DNA from 4 places in the Streptomyces sp. NBC_01283 genome. Region 1 is predicted to be linked to each of the others. Evidence: riboswitches for the same ligand, from Rfam matches in the RefSeq annotation. Region 1 holds a riboswitch; each other region holds the start of a gene.

Region 1 (5,320 bases):
CCAAGCTCGCGTCCCCCGGCGTCACCACCGCCCGCACCCCGTACACCTTCGCGATCAGTTCCTCCGTGATCACCTCCGCCGGCGTGCCCGACGCGTACGCCACTCCCTCGCGCAGGACCAGTACGTGGTCGCAGAACATCGCCGCCAGGTTCAGGTCGTGCAGGGCGATCACGCTGGTCAGGGGGAGGTCCGACACCAGGGAGAGGAGGTCGAGCTGGTGCTGGACGTCCAGGTGGTTGGTGGGTTCGTCGAGGAGCAGTTCTCTGGGCTGCTGGGCCAACGCCCTTGCTATCTGCACCCGTTGGCGTTCGCCGCCCGAGAGCGTGTGCCAGGACTGGGCCGCCCTGTCGGACAGGCCCGTGCGGGTCAGGGCCTCCCGTACCGCCTCCTCGTCCTCGGAGGTCGGGAGCGACCACGCCCTGCGGTGCGGGATGCGGCCGAGTCGTACGACCTCCTCCACCGACAGCGCCACTTGCGTCGTGGCCTCCTGGTCCACCACCGCCACCCTGCGTGCCACCGTGCGGCGGCCCACGTCACGCAGCGGGTCGCCGTCCAGCGTGACCACTCCCGATGTCGGGGCCAGGACGCCCGCCAGGATGCGGAGGAGGGTTGATTTACCCGAACCGTTGGGGCCCAGGAGGCCGACCGTCGCCCCGGGGGGCGGGGCCAGCGTCACTCCGTCGACTATCAGGCGGCCCGCTGCCGTTCTGGTGACTCTGTCCGCCCGCAGGCCGGAACTGGCCGCGCTCATGTCGTCCTCCGGGTGCGGTAGAGGACAAGGACGAACGCCGGGACGCCGATCAGGGACGTCACCACCCCCACGGGAACCTCCTGCGGGTCGAGGACCGTACGGGCCAGCGTGTCCACCCACACCAGGAACACCGCGCCCGCGAGCGCCGTGACCGGGAGGAGGCGTGCATGCCCGGAGCCGACGAGCGCTCGGGCCGCGTGCGGCAGGACCAGGCCCACGAAGCCGATGGCGCCCGCGCTGCTGACCAGCGCCGCCGTCAGGAGGGCCGTGACGGAGAGCAGCATGAGCCGGGTGCGGGCCACGTGGACGCCCAGCGTCGCCGCCGCGTCCTGGCCGAACGCGAACGCGTCCAGAGTGCGCGCCTGCGTCAGACAGATCGCGAGGGCAGCGAAGAGCACCGCCGCGCACAGCCAGACGTCCGTCCAGCCCACCCCGCTCAACGAGCCGAGCAGCCAGAACAGGACGCTCCGCGTCGTCTCCGCGTCGCCCGACGTGAGGATCACGAACGAGGTGAGGGCGGAGAAAAGCTGCATCGCCGCCACACCGGAAAGCACCACCCTGTCGGCGCTTCCGCCCAGGGTGTGGCTCAGGAGCAGGACCAGCGCGAAGGAGCAGACAGCCCCGGCGAAGGCACCCGCCGAGACCGACACCACTCCCCCGCCGACCCCCAGGACGACGATCGCTACCGCGCCCGTGGACGCGCCCGACGAGACGCCGAGCACGAAGGGGTCGGCGAGCGGGTTGCGCAGGAGCGACTGGAGGACCGTTCCGCAGACCGCGAGGCCCGCGCCGCAGACCGCCGCGAGGAGCGTGCGCGGCATGCGCAGGTTCCAGACGATGCCGTCCCTGATGGGCGTCAGCCGCGCCTCTCCCCAGCCAAGGTGGGCCGCGACCGCCGACCATACGTCCGGTACGGAGATGTCCGCGGGGCCGATGGTGACGGCCACCGCGACGGAGAGGGCGAGGACGGCCAGGCCCGCGGTCCAGAGCAGGATCTGGCGTATGCCGCCGGGGGCGGCTCCCCCGGCTCCCCTCACTTGGCGAGCCCGAACTCGCGCAACGCTTCCGCGACTTGTTCCACGCCGTCCACCGTGCGGATCGTCGGGTTCATGGCCTGGCCGCTCAGCAGCACGTACCGCTTCTTCTTCACGGCGGTCAGGTTCTTGGTGACCGGATTGGTCTCCAGGAACTCGATCTTCTTCTTCGCGCTCTCGGCCGTCTGCGACTTGCGGGTGAGGTCTCCGATGACCAGCACGTCCGGGTCGCGGTCCGCCACCGTCTCCCAGTTGATCTGGGGCCACTCCTCGCGGGTGTCGTCGAAGACGTTCTTCGCGCCCAGTTCGCGGGTGATGATGCCGGGCGCCCCGCAGCAGCCCGCGATGTAGGGCGCGTCGGAGTTGGCGAACCAGTAAAGGATCTTCGCGCCCGACGCGTCGACATCCCGCGTCGCCTTCGCCACCCGGCCCTTGAGCTCCGCGATCAGGCGCTCGCCGCGCTTCTCGACCCCGAAGGCCTTGGCCAGGTCCCGCACTTCGCCGTAGACGGTGTCCATGGTGAGCGTCCTGACGCGGGTGCCGTCGCCGTCGCCGCTGTTGTCCTTGCCCGCGCAGTCGGAGGGCGAGACATAGGCGGGTACGCCGAGTTCGGCGAACTTGGCGCGGTCGGCGACGCCGCCCTTGCTGACCGTCGCCTCGAAGGAGGCGGTGACGAAGTCCGGTTCCTGGGCGAGGACCTTCTCGAAGGAGGGGTAGCTGTCGGCGAGGCGCTCGACCTTGGCGTTGTCCTTCGCCAGGCCCTTGAGCACCGGGTCGGTCCAGGTGCCGCTGCCGGCCATGCGGTCCGCGAGGCCGAGGGAGAGCAGGATCTCCGTGGAGCCCTGGTCGAGGGAGACGGCCCGCTGCGGCGGTGCCTTGATCTCCGCCTTCTTGCCGCAGGAGGTGAGGGTCAGCGGGTACCCGCCGGCCTTCTTGTCCGCGTTCGATGCGGTGGAGGTCGCCGACGGGCCGCCGCAGGAGGTCAGCGTGACGGCCAGGGCCGTGCCGAGGAGGAGGGCAGAAACGCGTGCACGACGGGCTGGCATACGTACACGACGGGCTGTGGAGGACACGAGATCCCTTGAGTCTCACGGCTCATACGCGGAGCCTGGCCTGCTTCGTCACCTCCGCCGCCCGGTGTGCGGACGAAGGTGCCAGCAGGTCTTCGGACTCGGGGATCGGCCGGGCGGGGCGCCTTCCCAGGCGTCCGTGGACGCCCAGTGGCCGTGGCCCCGCCCGTTCCCCCTCACCGCTGCGCGTCAGTTCCGGATTCGCACCGGATTCCCTGGCCCTGGTGTGGGTTGACTGGCGTGCGCAAGCTATCACGCGAGGTCAGGACGGCTGCTCGGGCCTCGGTGCGCCGCGGTAGGTGCCGAAGGACCACTTGTTGCCCTCGGGGTCCGCGATCGCGAACTCCCGGCTGCCGTACGGCTGGTCCTCGATCTCACGGATGATCTTGACGCCCGCGGTGCTGAGCCGCTGGTAGAGGTCGTCCACGCGGTCGGTGACGACGTACGCCCCGAAGGTGCCCGGCTTCAGGCACCAGTCCTGGGACTTCTCGTCGTACGAGCCGAGCATGATCGCGCCGCCCTCGGGCCAGTCGAGCTCGGCGTGGGCCACGCGGTCGCCGTCCTCGTAGACGGCGGTGCGCAGGAAGCCGACCGTGCCGACCAGGAAGTCGATCAGGGCGGGTGCGTCATGGGCCTGGAGGGTCGGCCACACATCGGGGGCGCGCCCGGCGGAGATGGGCTGGGACGGGGTCCGGGGCTGCTGCTTCTCGGTCGTGTTCATGGGTCCTACTCTTCGCTCCCGCCATGGCTCCCGGCTTGGATATTCCGGCACTCTTCGGCCAGCCAGCCGCTGGGGCTCGCGCCGGTGTACTGCCGGAAGTCCCGCACCAGGTGGGAGTGGTCGTAGTAGCCGCAGTCGGCGGCGACGCGGGCCAGGTCGGGGGCGCCGCCCGCCGCGACGGGGCGTACGACGGCGTTCCGTGCGCGCTGGAAGCGCATCAGGCGGCCCGCCTGCTTGGGGCTCAGGCCCGTCTCGGCGCGGAAGAGCGTGGTGAGCCGGCGTTCGCTGAGGGCGACGTGCCGGGAGAGGCCGCGCAGGGTGCCCACTCCCTGATGCCGGGCCAGCCAGGCCCAGGCCTCGGTGACCTCGGGGCGCACGGAGCCGCTGGACGTGTCGGCCGCGCGCTGCCTCAAGTAGGCGGACAGGGAGGCGAATCGCTCCTCCCAGGTGCCCTGCTCGCACAGCAGCTCCCGTACGTCGGCTGCGCGGCGCCCCATCACCTCCGCGCCGGGCGTCACGAGCTCACCGGCCAGTTCCGCGGCCGGTACGCCGAACAGGGCACGGGCGGCGAGCGGGTGGACGGCGAGCTGGATGCCCGCCTCGTGCTCGGGCCGTACGACGTAGGCCGGAGTCTGGTGCAGACCGCCGAGGACGATGTCCGTGCGGACGGCGTCGCGGCCGCCCGCCTGCTCGGGGGTGCCGCCGGTGACGACGGGGCCGTCCAGCGAGAAGATCAGCGTCAGGTACGGGGAGGGCAGCCCGCGGTGCAGGCCGGGCCGCTCGCCCTCCGTGCGGTAGCCGACGGCGGACACCACCATGCCGTCGAGCCGCGGGGCGGCCCGCACGAACTCCCGGGAGACGGTCTCCATGCCTCCCAGTATGCGACGGGCACGGCTCCGCAGCAGGCCGGAGCGGGACTCCGGGGCACGCCCGGAAGAGAACCCGGAGCAGACCGGGCAGAGAACCGGGAGCAGACCGGGCAGAGAGCCCCGCGCAGGCCGCGCGTCTGACGCTGCTACCCGCGCCCGCCCGTCCCATGCCCGTTCCGTCCGGTGATGTCGATCATGGGAATCCGCCGCCCGACCCCATACGATGACCCGCCGCTCCGGACGGGGCGCAGACCGCTCTCAGGGGGCACAAAACCATGGCAGTAAAGGCAAAGGGCAAGCTGGCCGTCATCGGCACGGCGGGCGCGCTCACCGCGGCCGTCCTCGCGGGGACGGCACTCTGGCCGAGCACGGACGCGACGGCCGCGGACGCCTCCGCCACGACCGCGAAGACCGCCGCGAGGACCACGGCCGAGCTGAAGCACTGGCCCAAGCCGGTCGCGAAGAAGCTGGGCAAGGTCATCGCGAAGAACGAGGGCAAGGGCGCGTACGCCGTCTTCGACGCGGACAACACGACGTACCGCAACGACCTGGAGGAGTCCCTCCTGCCCTTCCTGGAGATGAAGGGGGTGCTGACCCGCAAGTCGATGGACCCGTCGCTGAAGATCATCCCCTTCAAGGACACGGCGAAGCACAAGGAGAGCCTCTACAGCTACTACAACCGGCTCTGCGAGGTCGACGACCAGGTCTGCTACCCGTGGGCCGCGCAGATCTTCTCCGGTTTCACGCTGAAGGAGCTCAAGGGGTACGTCGACGAACTCCTCGCCTACGACAAGCCGATCCCCGCCGAGTACTACGAGGACGGGAAGCTGACGAAGACCGAGGTCAAGACGCCCGAGTTCTTCCCGGGCATGCAG
Region 2 (5,320 bases), 3.2 Mb from region 1:
CGGCGCGCTCGTGCCGGCGGCCATCATGTCGATCGCGGCCGCGAATCTCTTCACGAGGAACATCTACAAGGACTTCCTCAAGCCGGACGCGACTCCGCAGCAGGAGATGAAGATCTCCAAGCTGGTCTCGCTCCTGGTGAAGGTCGGCGCGCTCGCCTTCGTCCTCACCATGGACAAGACGGTCGCGATCAACTTCCAGCTCCTGGGCGGCATCTGGATCCTGCAGACGATGCCCGCGCTGGTCGGCGGCCTGTTCACGCGGTGGTTCCACCGCTGGGCGCTGCTCGCCGGCTGGGCGATCGGCATGATCTACGGAACGGTCGCCGCGTACGGTGTCGCGTCACCGACGCAGAAGCACTTCGGCGGCTCGTCCGACGAGATCCCCGGCATCGGCGAGATCGGCTACATCGGCCTCACGGCGTTCGTCCTGAACGTGGTGGTCACCGTGGTCATGACCTTCGTCCTGCGCGCCATGAAGGCCCCTGACGGCATCGACGAGACGTCTCCCGGGGACTACACGGCGGACGCGGGCGACCCGGGTGTCGTGGAGGAGCTGCCGCCGGCCACGGCGGGAGCGCCGGGCGGGCACTGAGGTTCCTCGTACGTGTGTGACACGGGCCGCCGGAGCAATCCGGCGGCCCGTTGCCGTGCGTGCGCCCTCATGGGGCCTTGTAGAGCTCCGTCCGGACCCGTGCCGCGGCCTTGGCCGCCGAGGAGATCGCCAGATCCTTGTGGGGGCCCGCGTCCACGAGCACGAGCACGCCGCCGACCCGCACCTCGACCTTGTAGTACGGGGTTTCGCCGTCGTGTTCGTCGTCGCCCTCGGTCCTCGTGGTCTCCAGGATCGCCTCGTCGCCGAGACCGGGCAGCTTCTCGGCCGTGTGGTGCTCCACCACCGGGGCCGCGTCGGTGTCGACGGTGACACTGGGGCACGCCTGGTGGAGCTGCCGGCGCAGTTCGACGTGACGCCCTGCCCGCCCGGCCCGCATCGAGACCAGACTCTGGGAGACGACGGGGTCGCCCTCGTCGGCCATCGCCCCGGGGAAGGGGCGGATGGTGTGGCCGGCACTGGCTCCGCGCAGGGAGAACAGTTCCCTGCTCGCCTTCGCGCCGGGAGCACAGGTGCCCCAGTCACCGCCTCCGTAATGCTGGTTGTAGAGCCCCGTGGTGGCGTTGAGCGTGTCGGCCCGCACCCCGACCGCCTTCGCGGGCAGCAGGGCGGCCTTCAGCTCGGCGTCCGTGAAGAGCTTGCGGGGGTCGGCTTCGCCGTCGACACCGGCGGCCGTGGTCGGCTTCGGGGTCCGTGTGTGCTCCGCCGTCGTCGCCCGACCGCCGTCCCCGCACCCGGTGAGCGCCAGCAGCAGTACGGCCGCACAACCCGCACCCAGCCCTCGCACGGCACCGCCCCCTGTTCGGCCTTCAGTTCGGCCGCCACCCTAGAGGACCGGAGGGGACAGCCGCTCCGACACAAGATGTGGGGCTGCCGCCCAGGGCCAGCACAAGATGTATGCTCGTGCTCGCTGTCGCCGCAGGGGAATCCGGTGCAAGTCCGGAACTGTCCCGCAACGGTGTACGAGTACGCATTTGTCGTGCTCTCAAGTCCGAAGACCTGTCGGCAGCGCGCCCGTTCCGACCGGTCCGGGTGCCAACGTCGTCCGGGCCTCGTGGAATGGGCTGGTGGACGCGGAGCGCAGCCCTGCCCAGGGGCGGGCGCCCGTGTGTCACTCATCCCTCCGCGGGCCCAGAGCCGAGCGAGGGAGTGCTCCACGTGACCATCGCGCCAGCCGAACCTGCGTCAGCGCAGACCACCGACGGTCAGCAGACCGCCGACGGCCCAGGAACCGCGCTGCTGCGTACCCTGACCGACCTCACCGCCGACCTCCCCGACGCCGACCCCGGCAGAGTCGCCGCCGCCGCGCTCCGCGGCCGCTCGGCCCGCGCGGACCTGGCTGAGCTGCGGGAGCTGGCGACCGAGGCGGCCGCGGGGCTCATCTCCGAGGACCCGACGTATTCGCAGCTCGCGGCCAGGCTGCTCAGTCTCAGCATCCGTGACGAGGCGGCGTCGCAGGGCGTGCGCTCCTTCTCCGATTCGGTCGCCGTGGGTCACCGCGAGGGCCTGATCGCGGACCGCACCGCCGCGTTCGTCACCGACCACGCGGAGCGCCTCGACGGTCTCGTGGAGGCCGCCCTGGAGGACGGCGCCGACTTCCGGTTCGGCTACTTCGGCCTGCGCACCCTGCACAGCCGCTATCTGCTCCGGCACCCGATCACCCGGCACGTCATCGAGACCCCGCAGCACTTCATGCTGCGCGTCGCGAGCGGCCTCGCCGAGGACGGCAGCGTCCGCGCCCTGGACGAGGTCGCCTCCCTGTACCGCCTGATGAGCCGCCTGGACTACCTGCCGTCCTCGCCGACACTCTTCAACTCCGGCACCCGGCACCCGCAGATGTCCTCCTGCTACCTCCTCGACTCGCCGCTGGACGAGCTGGACTCCATCTACGACCGCTACCACCAGGTCGCGCGCCTCTCCAAGCACGCGGGCGGCATCGGCCTCTCGTACTCCCGCGTCCGCGCCCGCGGTTCGCTGATCCGCGGCACGAACGGCCACTCCAACGGCATCGTGCCGTTCCTGAAGACGCTGGACGCCTCCGTCGCCGCCGTGAACCAGGGCGGGCGGCGCAAGGGCGCCGCCGCGGTCTACCTGGAGACCTGGCACTCCGACATCGAGGAGTTCCTGGAGCTGCGCGACAACACGGGTGAGGACCAGCGGCGCACGCACAACCTCAACCTCGCGCACTGGATCCCGGACGAGTTCATGCGCCGGGTCGCCGCCGACCAGGACTGGTCGCTGTTCTCGCCGGCCGACGTGCCCGAGTTCGTCGACCTGTGGGGCGACGAGTTCGACGCCGCCTACCGCAAGGCCGAGGCCGCCGGGCTCGCCCGCAAGACCATTCCGGCCCGCGATCTGTACGGCCGCATGATGCGCACCCTCGCGCAGACCGGCAACGGCTGGATGACGTTCAAGGACGCCGCCAACCGCACCGCCAACCAGACGGCGGAGCCCGGCCACACGGTCCACTCCTCCAACCTCTGCACGGAGATCCTGGAGGTGACGGACGACGGGGAGACGGCCGTCTGCAACCTGGGCTCGGTGAACCTCGGCGCGTTCGTGGACACGGACGCCGGTGACATCGACTGGCAGCGGCTCGACGAGACCGTCCGCACCGCCGTCACCTTCCTCGACCGCGTGGTCGACATCAACTTCTACCCGACCGAGCAGGCCGGGCGCTCCAACGCCAGGTGGCGTCCGGTGGGCCTGGGCGCCATGGGTCTGCAGGACGTCTTCTTCCAGCTGAAGCTGCCGTTCGACTCCCCCGCCGCGCGCGCCCTCTCCACCCGCATCGCCGAGCGGATCATGCTCGCCGCGTACGAGGCGTCCGCCGACCTCGCGGAGCGCAATGGCCCGCTGCCCGCCTGGGAGAAGACCCGCACCGCGCGCGGCGTCCTGCACCCCGACCACTACGGCGTCGAGCTGACCTGGCCGGAGCGCTGGGCCGCGCTGCGGGAACGTATCGCCGCGACCGGCATGCGCAACTCGCTGCTTCTCGCCATCGCGCCGACCGCCACCATCGCGTCCATCGCGGGCGTCTACGAGTGCATCGAGCCGCAGGTCTCCAACCTCTTCAAGCGCGAGACGCTGAGCGGTGAGTTCCTCCAGGTCAACTCCTACCTGGTGCAGGAGCTGAAACGGCTCGGCGTCTGGGACGCCCAGACCCGCGAGGCGCTGCGCGAGGCCAACGGCTCCGTGCAGGGCTTCAGCTGGATCCCGGCCGAGGTGCGCGACCTCTACCGCACCGCGTGGGAGATCCCGCAGCGCGGCCTGATCGACATGGCCGCCGCGCGCACGCCGTTCCTGGACCAGGCGCAGTCCCTGAACCTGTTCCTGGAGACGCCGACCATCGGCAAGCTCTCCTCGATGTACGCGTACGCCTGGCAGCAGGGTCTGAAGACCACGTACTACCTGCGTTCGCGCCCGGCTACCCGGATCGCCCGCGCGGCGGCGGGCAAAACCGAAGCCGCCGCCCCCGTGCCCCCGCAGGCAACCGCCGAAGAGGCTGTCGCCTGCTCCCTGGAAAACCCCGAGTCCTGCGAGGCCTGCCAGTAATGCCCACCCGTCACCCGACCACCACCCCCGATGGACAGCGCTTCGCGCCGGAAGCCGCCCCCACCAACGCCGACAAGAACCTCCTGGACCCGGGCTTCGAGCTGACCCTGCGTCCCATGCGCTACCCGGACTTCTACGAGCGCTACCGGGACGCGATCAAGAACACCTGGACCGTCGAGGAGGTCGACCTCCACTCGGACGTCGCCGACCTCGCCAAGCTCTCGCCGGGCGAGCAGCACATGATCGGCCGCCTTGTCGCGTTCTTCGCGACCGGCGACTCGATCGTCTCCAACAACCTGGTGCTCACGCTCTACAAGCACATCAACTCCCCCGAGGCGCGGCTCTACTTGAGCCGTCAGCTCTTCGAGGAGGCCGTGCACGTCCAGTTCTATCTGACGCTGCTCGACACCTATCTCCCCGACCCGGAGGACCGCGCCGCGGCCTTCGACGCGGTGGAGGAGATCCCCTCCATCCGCGAGAAGGCCGAGTTCTGCTTCCGGTGGATGGACTCCGTCGAGAAGATGGACCGCCTGGAGTCGAAGGCCGACCGGCGCCGCTTCCTGCTGAACCTGATCTGCTTCGCCGCGTGCATCGAGGGGCTCTTCTTCTACGGTGCCTTCGCGTACGTCTACTGGTTCCGCTCGCGCGGTCTGCTGCACGGCCTGGCCACCGGCACCAACTGGGTGTTCCGCGACGAGACGATGCACATGAGCTTCGCCTTCGACGTCGTCGACACCGTCCGCAAGGAGGAGCCCGAGCTCTTCGACGACGCGCTGCAGACGCAGGTCACGGACATGCTCAAGGAAGCCGTGGAGGCCGAGCTGCAGTTCGCGCGCGACCTGTGCGGCGAGGGCCTGCCGGGCATGAACACCGACTCGATGCGTGAGTACCTGCAGTGCGTCGCCGACCAGCGGCTCCAGCGGCTCGGCTTCGCGCCGGTCTACGGCTCCTCAAACCCGTTCTCCTTCATGGAGCTTCAGGGAGTCCAGGAGCTGACCAACTTCTTCGAGCGGCGTCCTTCGGCCTACCAGGTCGCGGTCGAGGGTTCGGTCTCCTTCGACGACGAGTTCTAGGGCCGCCTGCCCCTCCGGGCTGCGCGGGGCGCGTTCCGCCTCGCGCAGCTCGCGGTCGATCCGGCGGTCGTGGACGTACCCG
Region 3 (5,320 bases), 5.3 Mb from region 1:
GTTGCGGCCGTTGACGACGCCCGCGACCAGACGCCTGCCGGGCAGCCCGCCGACGGCGGCGAGATCCTGGAGCTGGCCGGCGGCGGCCTCCGTGAAGTCCAGGGCGAGGCCCTCGACGGGCGCCTTGGCGAGCACGGGCAGTGCGTCGCCGAGCCTGCCGAAGTAGGAGGCGATCAGGAGCTGGGGGCGGTCGGTGAGGGCGCCCAGGTCGCGGTAGGCGCGGGCGGCGGCGTTGAGTTCCGCCGGGGTGCGGTCCTGGACCAGGGCGGGCTCGTCCAACTGCACCCACTCGGCGCCCGCGGCACGCAGATCGGCGAGGACCTCGGCGTACACGGGCAGCAGCCGGTCGAGGAGCGTGAGCGGCTCGAAGTCGGCGGCCACGCCGGGCGCGGGCTTGGCGAGCAGCAGATAGGTCACCGGGCCCACGAGGACCGGGCGCGCGGCGAGGCCCACGGCGACGGCCTCCTTGAGCTCGGCGACCTGCTTGGCGGAGTCGGCGGTGAAGACGGTGTCGGGGCCGAGCTCCGGCACGAGGTAGTGGTAGTTGGTGTCGAACCACTTGGTCATCTCGAGCGGCGCCACGTCCTGGGTGCCGCGGGCCATCGCGAAGTACCCGTCGAGGGCGTCGGTGTCGACGGCCTCGCGGTGCCGCTGCGGGACGGCCCCGACCATGACGCTGGCGTCCAGGACATGGTCGTAGTACGAGAAGTCGCCCGTCGGTACTTCGTGGATGCCCGCGTCGGCGAGCTGCCGCCAGGTGGACCGGCGCAGCATCGCCGCGGTCTCCCGGAGGGCGTCGGCGGTGACGCGGCCCTTCCAATAGCCCTCGACGGCCTTCTTCAGCTCCCGGTCGGGGCCCTGGCGGGGGTAGCCGTACACGGTGGCCCGTGCTGCCGCGGCTGCGGACTTCGCTGTCACGGAAATCTCCTTCGCGAGATGACTCCTGAGAATCCCGGGGACGGGACACGGACGCGAAGGGATGACGGACCGGGCGGACCGGACGCGCGCCACCGGCGCGGTGCTCCACCTGATCTGTACGCCGACCCGCCCACGAGGTCACCGGGATGTCCGCACATGAGGGATCACGTACGGGCAACGGGCAGGTCTTCGGACTCGCGGGCACACCTGCCGAGGCAGGTTCCTACTGACCGTCGCTTCCCGGGTCCGCGACGGACCCAGTGCGTATGACGGCGGTCGTTCCCACTCACCGCTGCGGGGCAGTCCCGGATTTCCACCGGGTTCCCTCTTGCGACGCGTCTGCCTGGCGGGCAGGGCGAACCAGCTGCACCCATCAGGCTAGAGGGTGGTCGGCGTCTTGGGCAGTACTGATCACATTCCGGACCGTGAGGTGAGACACGGAGCCACCCGGCGGTGGGGACACCGCCCGGAGGTCTTATTGCACATGGCTTGCAACTACACTTCCCACGCAGAAAGTCTGTGGGTGAAGGAGATGCCGGTGGCAGCGGGGCGCATTGTGCTGGGGATCGAGTCGTCCTGCGACGAGACCGGAGCGGGGATCGTCTCGCAGGGGCGGCTGCTCGCCCATGCGGTGGCGTCCAGCATGGACGAGCACGCCCGGTTCGGCGGCGTGGTTCCCGAGATCGCCGCACGAGCGCATCTGCACGCGTTCACCCCGGTCGTCCAAAACGCCCTCGACCAGGCGGACCTGAAGCTGTCCGACATCGGAGCGGTGGCGGTCACCACGGGTCCCGGCCTGTCCGGCGCGCTGCAGGTCGGCCTCGCGGGGGCGAAGACCCTCGCGTACGCGCTCGACGTCCCGTTGTACGGCGTGCACCACCTGGCCGGGCATGTCGCCGCCGACACGCTGGAGCACGGCCCGCTGCCCGATCCCTGCGTGGTCCTGATCGTCTCCGGCGGGCACACCTCGCTGCTGCTCGTCCGGGACCTGGCGCGCGATCCCATCGTGCACCTGGGGGACACCCTGGACGACGCGGCGGGCGAGTGCTTCGACAAGGCCGCCCGCGTCTTCGGCCTGCCCTACCCGGGCGGCCCCGCCATCGACCGCGCGGCCCGCAGCGGTGATCCGCGCGCGGTCGCCTTCCCGCGCCCGCTCACCGGACCGAAGGACGCCCCGTACGCCTTCTCCTTCTCCGGACTCAAGACCGCCGCCGCGCGCTGGGCCGAGGGGCACGCGGGGCGCGAGCTGCCGGTGGCCGACGGCGCGGCCTCGCTCCAGGAGGCCGTCGCGGACGTACTGACCCGCAAGGCGCTGGCCGCCTGCCGCGATCACGGCGTCCGCACCCTCGTCGTGGTCGGCGGTGTCGCCGCGAACTCGCGGGTGCGTGTGCTCGCCGAGGAGCGGTGCGCGGCCGAAGGTGTGCGGCTGCGCGTGCCCCCGATGACCCTGTGCACGGACAACGGTGCGATGATCGCCGCCGTCGGCGACCTGCTCGTACGGGCCGGGGCCGAGCCCGCCCCCTGGGACGTGTCGGTCGACCCGTCCGCCCCTCTGACGTACGCGGCCCTGCGGCCGGGGGCGGCCGCGGCGAGGGCCGCCTGATGGCGGCGGTCGTCCGGCTACTGCGGGGCCATCAACTCCTCGCGTACGGCGCCGCCTTGCGCACCGTCTACGCCGATGCCTTCCGTGTGCCGCCCTGGCACGAGGACGAGGAGAGGGTGGCGGAATTCATGGTCCGGCTCGGCGACGACGTACGCCGTCCCGGGTTCACCGCGGTGATCGCACTGGAGGGGACGGACGTCGTCGGCTTCACCACCGGGTGGACCACGCCCGAGCCCTTTCCCGCCGACCGCTGCTATCCGCAGGCGGCGGCCGGACTCGGCGCCGGGCGCGCCCGGTCGTGGCTGTGCGGGGCCCGTGAGATAGACGAACTCGCCGTGCACCCTGCGGCGCAGGGCACCGGAATCGGAGCCGCCCTGCTGGCGGCGATGGCCGAAGGCGCTCCCGACGACCGTGTCTGGCTGCTGACTTCGGTCCGGTCGGCGCAGGCCATGGGCTTCTACGAGCGCCAGGGCTGGACCCAGGCGACCCACCCCTCACCCGACGGCAAAGGCGTCGTCGTCTTCCTCGGGCCCCGCCACCCCGCCCGGACGCTCGCGGTGCTGCGCGGCGGGGAGGCGGCGGTCTCCCGCGAAACGTGGCCCGTTTCGGGTGTGCACGAGCCGATGCACAGGGGTTGATCAGGGGCGTACGCCCCTGGTCGTGTGCGCTCGCGCGTGCCACAGGTGGGGCGACCCCACAAGTTGTCAGGAAACTCGGATGCGCACTATGGTCACCACGCCTTGGTGCTCGGGAAATCCGGTGTGATGCCGGTGCGGCCCTCGCCACTGTGATCGGGAAGTCCGGCTCCAGCCCTCGCGGCAGCCACTGGGTGCACACGCACCCGGGAAGGCGGAGTCCGGTCGGTACGACCCGTCAGCCAGGAGACCGGCCAAGGCGCGTTGTCCATCCACGAGGTGCTGGAGAGGGTCTGCTTAGCCATGCACATTGCCGAGGGTTTCCTCCCACCGGCGCACGCGATCGCCTGGGGTGTAGCGTCCGCGCCGTTCGTCGTCCACGGAGTCCGCTCCCTGACCCGTGAGGTCAAGGAGCACCCTGAGAGCACGTTGCTCCTGGGCGCCTCCGGAGCCTTCACTTTTGTCCTTTCCGCACTGAAAATCCCTTCCGTCACGGGCAGTTGCTCGCACCCGACGGGCACCGGGCTCGGCGCGATCCTGTTCCGGCCGCCGATCATGACGGTGCTCGGCACCATCACACTGCTGTTCCAGGCCCTGCTGCTCGCCCACGGCGGACTCACCACACTCGGCGCCAACGTCTTCTCCATGGCGATCGTCGGGCCATGGGCCGGATACGCCGTCTACCGCCTCCTGAAGCGGTTCGACGCGCCGCTCATGGTCGCCGTGTTCTTCGGCGCGTTCGTCGCCGACCTGTCCACGTACTGCGTCACCAGCGTCCAGCTCGCCCTGGCCTTCCCGGACCCCAGCAGCGGATTCGTCGGCGCCCTGGGCAAGTTCGGCGGCATCTTCGCCGTCACGCAGATCCCCCTCGCGGTGAGCGAGGGACTGCTCACCGTGCTGGTGATGCGGCTGCTCGTGCAGTCGAGCAAGGGCGAGCTCACACGGCTCGGCGTCCTGCTGCAGGGGAAGAAGACGGACACGAAGACGGAGTCGGGGGCCAGCGCCTGATGAGCCGGAACGCGAAGATCAACACTCTGCTCCTCGTCATCGTCGCCGCGCTCGCCGTGCTGCCGTTGGCGCTCGGCCTCGGCGACGACAAGAAGGAGCCGTTCACCGGGTCCGACTCCCAGGCCGAGACCGCGATCACCGAGAACAAGCCGGACTATGAGCCGTGGTTCTCGCCGCTGTACGAACCCCCCTCCGGGGAGATCGAGTCGGCGCTCTTCGCGCTGCAGGCGGCGCTGGGCGCGGGCGTCCTCGCGTACTACTTCGGTCTGCGCAGGGGGCGCCGGCAGGGCGCGGAGATCGCGTCGGCGAAGGAAGCCCCCGCGAAGAGGACCGCAGAAGGAACCGCGGAAGGAACCGCGGAACGGACCGCCGACGTGGACAGCACCCGGACCACGACCGAGCAGGTCTGATCCCGCGTGCTGCCCATCGACGCGGCGGCGCACAGCAGTCGCTGGCGCCGCCGCCACCCCGTGGACAAAGCCGTGCTCGGGCTCGGCCTCACCGTCCTTGCCGTCTCCCTGCCGCCCTGGCCGGGCGCCGCCCTCGTGCTCGTCGCCGCGCTCGCCGTGCTGCTCGGACCGGCCGGTGTGCCGCCCCGAAAACTGTGGCGCGCCTACCGCGTGCCGCTCGGCTTCTGCGTCACCGGCGCCCTGACCCTCATCGTCCAACTCGGCGGGCCCGAAGGGTTCGTCACGCTCGCCGATGGCGGCCCCGCGCGAGCGGGCGGTCTGCTCCTGCGCACGTCGGCGGCCTCGCTGGGCGTCCTGCTTTTCGCCTTCACCACACCCATGTCGGACCTGCTGCCCCGCCTGGTGAAGGCGGGCGTGCCGGCACCCGTCGTCGACGTGGCCCTCGTCATGTACCGGATGAGCTTCCTGCTCCTGGACTCCATGAGCCGGATCCGGCAGGCGCAGGCCGCGCGGCTCGGCCACACCACCCGTGCCGCGACCTGGCGTTCCCTCGGCGGCCTCGGGGCCACCGCGTTCGTACGGGCCTTCGACCGGGCGACCCGGCTGCAGGCCGGGCTCGCCGGACGCGGGTACGACGGAACCCTGCGGGTGCTCGTGCCGGAGGCCCGGATCTCCCGGCGCTTCGTGACCGCGAGCGCGGTCCTTCTCACGGGCCTCGCGGCCCTCACCCTCGTACTGAAATGGCT
Region 4 (5,320 bases), 470 kb from region 1:
CCGGAATCCAGGCTTCCGGCCGCCGCTCCGGGCGATCTTCGTCAGGGCCCCGGCACAACCGGAGTGACAGTGCCGCGCATTGGGTCACCGCACGGCCCGACCCAGTTCACTTTCCGTTCACCCACATTGCCTACGTTCCACTTGCCACTGACGTCCAACAGAAGCCTGGGTAAATGGAACACATCACGCTTCTCCTCGGGATCGTGATCGTTACCGCTCTCGTGTTCGACTTCACGAACGGTTTCCACGACACAGCCAACGCGATGGCGACCACCATCTCGACTGGCGCTCTCAAGCCCAAGACGGCGGTGGCCATGTCCGCCGTGCTGAACCTCGTCGGCGCTTTCCTCTCCGTCGAAGTCGCCAAGACCATCTCCGGCGGCATCGTCAACGAGGACGGACTGAAGACAGAGGTGATCTTCGCGGCCCTGGTCGGCGCGATCCTCTGGAATCTGCTGACCTGGCTGGTGGGCCTGCCCTCCAGTTCCTCCCACGCACTCTTCGGCGGCCTCATCGGCGCCGCTGTCATGTCGATGGGCTGGTCGTCGATCAACGGCGGCACCGTCGTCACCAAGATCCTGATCCCCGCGATCGCCGCGCCCCTGGTGGCCGGCATCGCCGCGACGCTGGCCACGCGCCTGACGTACCGCATCGGGCGCAACACCGACACCAGGGCGACCGCCAAGGGCTACCGCACCGGTCAGATCGCCTCCGCCGGCCTCGTCTCGCTGGCGCACGGCACGAACGACGCGCAGAAGACCATGGGCATCATCACGCTCGCCCTGATCACCGGCGGCGTCCTGAACCCGGGTGCCAACCCCCCGATGTGGGTCATCGTCTCGGCCGGTGTCGCCATCGCGCTCGGCACGTACCTCGGCGGCTGGCGCATCATCCGCACCATGGGCAAGGGCCTCACGGACCTCGCGCCGCAGCAGGGCTTCGCCGCCCAGACCAGCGCCGCGACCGCGATCCTCGCCTCCTCGCACATCGGCTTCTCGCTCTCCACCACCCAGGTCTGCTCGGGCGCCGTGATGGGCGCGGGCCTCGGCCGCAAGGGCGGCGTGGTCCGCTGGTCCACGGCGACCCGGATGTTCGTCGCCTGGGGCCTCACCCTGCCGGCCGCCGGTCTGGTCGGCGCGGGCGCGGAGTTCCTCACCAAGCAGGGCCCCTGGGGCGTCGCGGCGACCGCCGCGCTGCTGGTGGCCGGCTCGGCCGTGATCTGGGTGCTGTCCCGGCGCAACGCCGTCGACCACACGAACGTCACGAACGACGAGCCCGGCGCTCTCGACGCCGAGCCCGCCGGTGTCGTGACCACCGCGATCGCCGCCGTCAGTCCGCCGCCCACCGGGTCGGCCGTGACCAGCACCGACGTCGACCTCGTCAAGACCACCATCCCGGCCCCGACCAGCACCGTGGCGGACCCCGCCCGGCCCGCAACGGTGTAAGGAAAAGTCAGCATGGACATCGACTGGGCAGCTCTCGGCTCCGTCTTCGGAGTCAGCCTCGCGGTGACGGTGGCCCTGGTGGGCCTGTTCACCCTCGGCATCGTCGGCCTCGCCAAGCGCGAGGCGGCGACGTCCGGCGCCCCCTCGGCCGCGGGCGGCACCGCCGCGGCGGCACGCACGGGCGCGTACGTGTGCTTCGCGCTCTGCGCGGCGGCAGTGGCGTACGGGATCTATCTGATCGTCGCCTGACGACGGCGGTTCTCAGTGGGGTGCGGGACGCTTCGGCGTCCCGCACCCCACTTTTGTCCGTGGGCTCGGCAAGGAGCCGTCAGAGGCCCGGCTGTGGGCCTCAGCACACTCTCCCGTCGCAGGTCAACGGCGAGTTGACGGGCCTTCGCGGGCCGTGGTGGACTGCCGGAGCCAATACGGCAGCAGGAGAGGAAGCCGGTGCGAATCCGGCGCGGTCCCGCCACTGTCATCGAGGAACTGACTCCTCGGAAGCCAGGAACTCTCGCCGCCGATCACGTCGAACCAGGGCGCGGACACCCTGAGTGAGGACATATCGCCATGCGCGGCCGCCCATTGCCGGACCAGTTCCCGAGCGTGAGCTCTCCTCTCGGCACAACGGCCGGCTGAACCGATGCGTGCCGATCGCGACTTCGCGTACGGCGCCGCCGCCGGCCTCCTCGGTGACCTGTTCCTCGGCGATCCCCGCCGCGGGCATCCGGTCGCCGCGTTCGGGCGGGCCGCCGCTGCCGTCGAGCGTGTGCTGTGGCGTGACCACCGCGGGTGGGGCGCCCTGCATGCCGTGGTGTGTGCCGGAGGTGCGGCCGGTGCCGCCGTCCTGGCCTCTTCTCTCGTACGTGACTCGCGCGCCGCATCCGTCGCGCTGACCGCCGCCACCACCTGGGCCGTGGTCGGCGGCACCTCGCTGGGGCGTGAGGCGCGGGCCGTCGGCGGCGCGCTGGCCGCCGGGGACATCGAGGTGGCGCGGGAGCGGCTGCCGCATCTGTGCGGCCGGGACCCGCAGGCGCTGGACGCCGACGGCATCGCGCGCGCCGTGGTCGAGTCCGTCGCCGAGAACACCTCCGACGCCGTGGTCGGGGCGCTCGTGTGGGGCGCCGTCGGCGGCGTTCCCGGGCTCGTCGCCTTCCGGGCCGTCAACACCCTCGACGCCATGGTCGGGCACAAATCCGCGAGGTACCGGCGCTACGGCTGGGCCTCCGCGCGGCTCGACGACGTACTGGGGTGGCCCGGGGCCCGGCTCACCGCCGTGCTCGCGGCTGCCGCCGGGGACGCGCCGCGGGGAGCCCTGCGCGCCTGGCGCGGCGATGCGGCGAAGCATCCGAGCCCCAACGCGGGGCCCGTCGAGGCCTCCTTCGCCGGGGCGTTGGGCGTACGGCTCGGGGGGACGCTCTCGTACGCGGGGCGTGTCGAGCACCGACCTGTCCTCAACGAGGCCGGGCGGGGCGTCGAGGTCGCCGACATCGAGCGGGCCGTGAAGCTGTCGCGGCGGGTCGGGCTGCTGGCCCTGGGCGTCGCCGCGGCCGTGAGCACACTACGGAAAGGCAGGGCCTCATGAGCGGTGGACTGCTCGTCGCCGGGACGACGTCCGACGCGGGGAAGAGCGTCGTCACCGCCGGGATCTGCCGGTGGCTGGCCCGCAAGGGGGTCTCCGTCGCGCCCTTCAAGGCGCAGAACATGTCCCTCAACTCCTTCGTCACGCGCGAGGGTGCCGAGATCGGGCGGGCCCAGGCCATGCAGGCGCAGGCCGCCCGGGTCGAGCCGAGCGCGCTGATGAACCCCGTGCTGCTCAAGCCGGGCAGCGACCGCAGCAGCCAGGTCGTCCTGATGGGCAAGCCCGTGGGCGAGATGAGCGCCAGGGGCTACCACGGAGGGCGGCAGGAAGCGCTGCTCTCCACCGTCGTGGGATGCCTGGAGGAACTTCGGGGCAGCTATGACGCCGTGATCTGTGAAGGCGCGGGCAGTCCCGCCGAGATCAATCTGCGGCGTACGGACATCGTGAACATGGGGATCGCGCGGGCCGCCCGCTTCCCCGTGGTCGTGGTGGGAGACATCGACCGCGGGGGCGTCTTCGCCTCCTTCTTCGGGACCACCGCGCTGCTGAGCGCCCAGGACCAGGAGCTGGTCGCCGGGTACCTCGTCAACAAGTTCCGGGGCGACGTCTCGCTGCTCGAACCGGGGCTCGACATGCTCCATGAGCTCACCGGGCGGCGGACGTTCGGTGTGCTGCCGTTCCAGCACGGCCTCGGCATCGACGAGGAGGACGGGCTCCGGGTGTCCCTGCGGGGCGCCGTGCGGGAGTCCGTGGTCGCTCCCCCGATCGGTGCGGACGTGCTGCGGGTCGCCGTCTGTGCCGTACCGCTGATGTCGAACTTCACGGACGTGGACGCGCTGGCCGCCGAACCGGGCGTCGTCGTGCGGTTCGTGGACCGGGCCGAGGAACTCGTCGACGCCGACCTGGTGATCGTCCCCGGCACGCGCGGGACCGTGCGTGCCCTGGAGTGGCTGCGCGAACGCGGCCTCGCGGACGCCATCGCCCGGCGTGCCGCCGAGGGGCGGCCCGTGCTCGGGATCTGCGGCGGCTTCCAGGTGCTCGGCGAGCACATCGAGGACGACGTCGAGTCGCGGGCGGGCGCCGTGGACGGGCTCGGACTGCTGCCCGTGCGCGTCCGGTTCGAGCGGGAGAAGACCCTCGCGCGGCCCGTCGGCGAGGCCCTCGGAGAACCCGTCGAGGGGTACGAGATCCATCACGGCGTCGCTCAGATCCTGGGCGGAGAGCCCTTCCTGGACGGCTGCCGTGTCGGCGAGGTGTGGGGCACGCACTGGCACGGCTCGCTGGAGAGCGACGCGTTCCGGCGGCGTTTCCTCACCGAGGTGGCCCGCGCCGCCGGGCGCCGATTCGTGCCCGCGCCCGACACCAGCTTCGGCGCACTGCGCGAGGAGCAGCTCGACCTGCTCGGCGACCTGATCGAAGGGCACGCGGACACGGACGCGCTGCTCAGCCTGATCGAGACCGGCGCACCCGCCGGTCTCCCCTTCATCGCACCGGGGGCACCCTCATGACCGTCCTGCTTCTGTCCACCGCCGACACGGACCTCCTTGCCGCCCGTGCCTCCGGCGCCCCCTACCGCATCGGCAACCCGACCCGGGTCGACGTGCAGGACGAGCTGCCCGCGCTGATCGAGGGCGCGGACGTCGCCGTCGTACGCCTGCTCGGCGGCAAGCGTGCCTGGGAGGACGGGCTCGCGGCGCTGAAGGCCGCCGGGATCCCGACGGTGCTGCTCGGCGGCGAGGCCGTGCCGGACGCGGAGCTGATGGCCGAGTCGACCGTGCACGCGGGGTCGGTGGCGGAAGCCCTGCGGTATCTCGTCGAGGGCGGCGCGGAGAACCTGCGTGAGCTGGTGCGGTTCCTCAAGGAGGACGTCCTCGCGGCGGGACCCGCGCGCTCCGGTGACGCCCATGAGCGGCAGAGCGCCGAGCCGAAGAAGATGCCCGAGTACGGGGTGCACGGCACGCGCCCGTTCGTCGAGGGCCGGCCGACCGTGGGGGTGCTCTTCTACCGGGCGCACCAGCTCTCCGGTAACACCGGCTTCGTCGACACGCTGTGCGAGGCGATCGAGGCGCGGGGCGCCAACGCCCTTGCCGTGTACTGCGGTTCGCTGCGCGGCGCGGACGCGGGACTGTACGAGATCCTGGGGCGGGCGGACTCCCTGGTCGCCACCGTCCTCGCGGCGGGCGGCACGCACGCCTCGGGCGCGAGCGCGGGCGGCGACGAGGAGGCCTGGGACATCGGCGCGCTCGCCGACCTGAACATCCCTGTCCTGCAAGGACTGTGCCTGACCTCCTCGCGC

What was found. A riboswitch is a leader RNA that binds a small molecule or an ion and turns the genes downstream of it on or off. The one in region 1 is predicted to bind cobalamin.
Region 2: another riboswitch for cobalamin. It lies ahead of OG302_RS15230 (ribonucleoside-diphosphate reductase subunit alpha); the one in region 1 lies ahead of OG302_RS29710 (ABC transporter substrate-binding protein).
Region 3: another riboswitch for cobalamin. It lies ahead of OG302_RS06205 (energy-coupling factor ABC transporter permease); the one in region 1 lies ahead of OG302_RS29710 (ABC transporter substrate-binding protein).
Region 4: another riboswitch for cobalamin. It lies ahead of OG302_RS31835 (cobalamin biosynthesis protein); the one in region 1 lies ahead of OG302_RS29710 (ABC transporter substrate-binding protein).

The regions. Positions count from the first base shown of each region.
Region 1 is NZ_CP108430.1:6,561,869-6,567,188, reverse strand. It holds gene OG302_RS29720 (ABC transporter ATP-binding protein) at 1-751, opposite strand, end outside; gene OG302_RS29715 (FecCD family ABC transporter permease) at 748-1,788, opposite strand; gene OG302_RS29710 (ABC transporter substrate-binding protein) at 1,785-2,831, opposite strand; cobalamin riboswitch at 2,924-3,110, opposite strand; gene OG302_RS29705 (VOC family protein) at 3,118-3,576, opposite strand; gene OG302_RS29700 (helix-turn-helix domain-containing protein) at 3,582-4,445, opposite strand; gene OG302_RS29695 (haloacid dehalogenase-like hydrolase) at 4,721-5,320, shown strand, end outside.
Region 2 is NZ_CP108430.1:3,372,029-3,377,348, forward strand. It holds gene mctP (monocarboxylate uptake permease MctP) at 1-592, shown strand, start outside; gene OG302_RS15225 (hypothetical protein) at 660-1,397, opposite strand; cobalamin riboswitch at 1,495-1,632, shown strand; gene OG302_RS15230 (ribonucleoside-diphosphate reductase subunit alpha) at 1,769-4,165, shown strand; gene OG302_RS15235 (ribonucleotide-diphosphate reductase subunit beta) at 4,282-5,238, shown strand.
Region 3 is NZ_CP108430.1:1,306,797-1,312,116, reverse strand. It holds gene metE (5-methyltetrahydropteroyltriglutamate--homocysteine S-methyltransferase) at 1-918, opposite strand, end outside; cobalamin riboswitch at 1,081-1,298, opposite strand; gene tsaD (tRNA (adenosine(37)-N6)-threonylcarbamoyltransferase complex transferase subunit TsaD) at 1,451-2,521, shown strand; gene OG302_RS06210 (GNAT family N-acetyltransferase) at 2,521-3,159, shown strand; cobalamin riboswitch at 3,232-3,430, shown strand; gene OG302_RS06205 (energy-coupling factor ABC transporter permease) at 3,460-4,164, shown strand; gene OG302_RS06200 (energy-coupling factor ABC transporter substrate-binding protein) at 4,164-4,574, shown strand; gene cbiQ (cobalt ECF transporter T component CbiQ) at 4,581-5,320, shown strand, end outside.
Region 4 is NZ_CP108430.1:7,028,790-7,034,109, reverse strand. It holds gene OG302_RS31845 (anion permease) at 174-1,445, shown strand; gene OG302_RS31840 (hypothetical protein) at 1,458-1,694, shown strand; cobalamin riboswitch at 1,835-1,977, shown strand; gene OG302_RS31835 (cobalamin biosynthesis protein) at 2,086-3,027, shown strand; gene OG302_RS31830 (cobyric acid synthase) at 3,024-4,532, shown strand; gene cobN (cobaltochelatase subunit CobN) at 4,529-5,320, shown strand, end outside.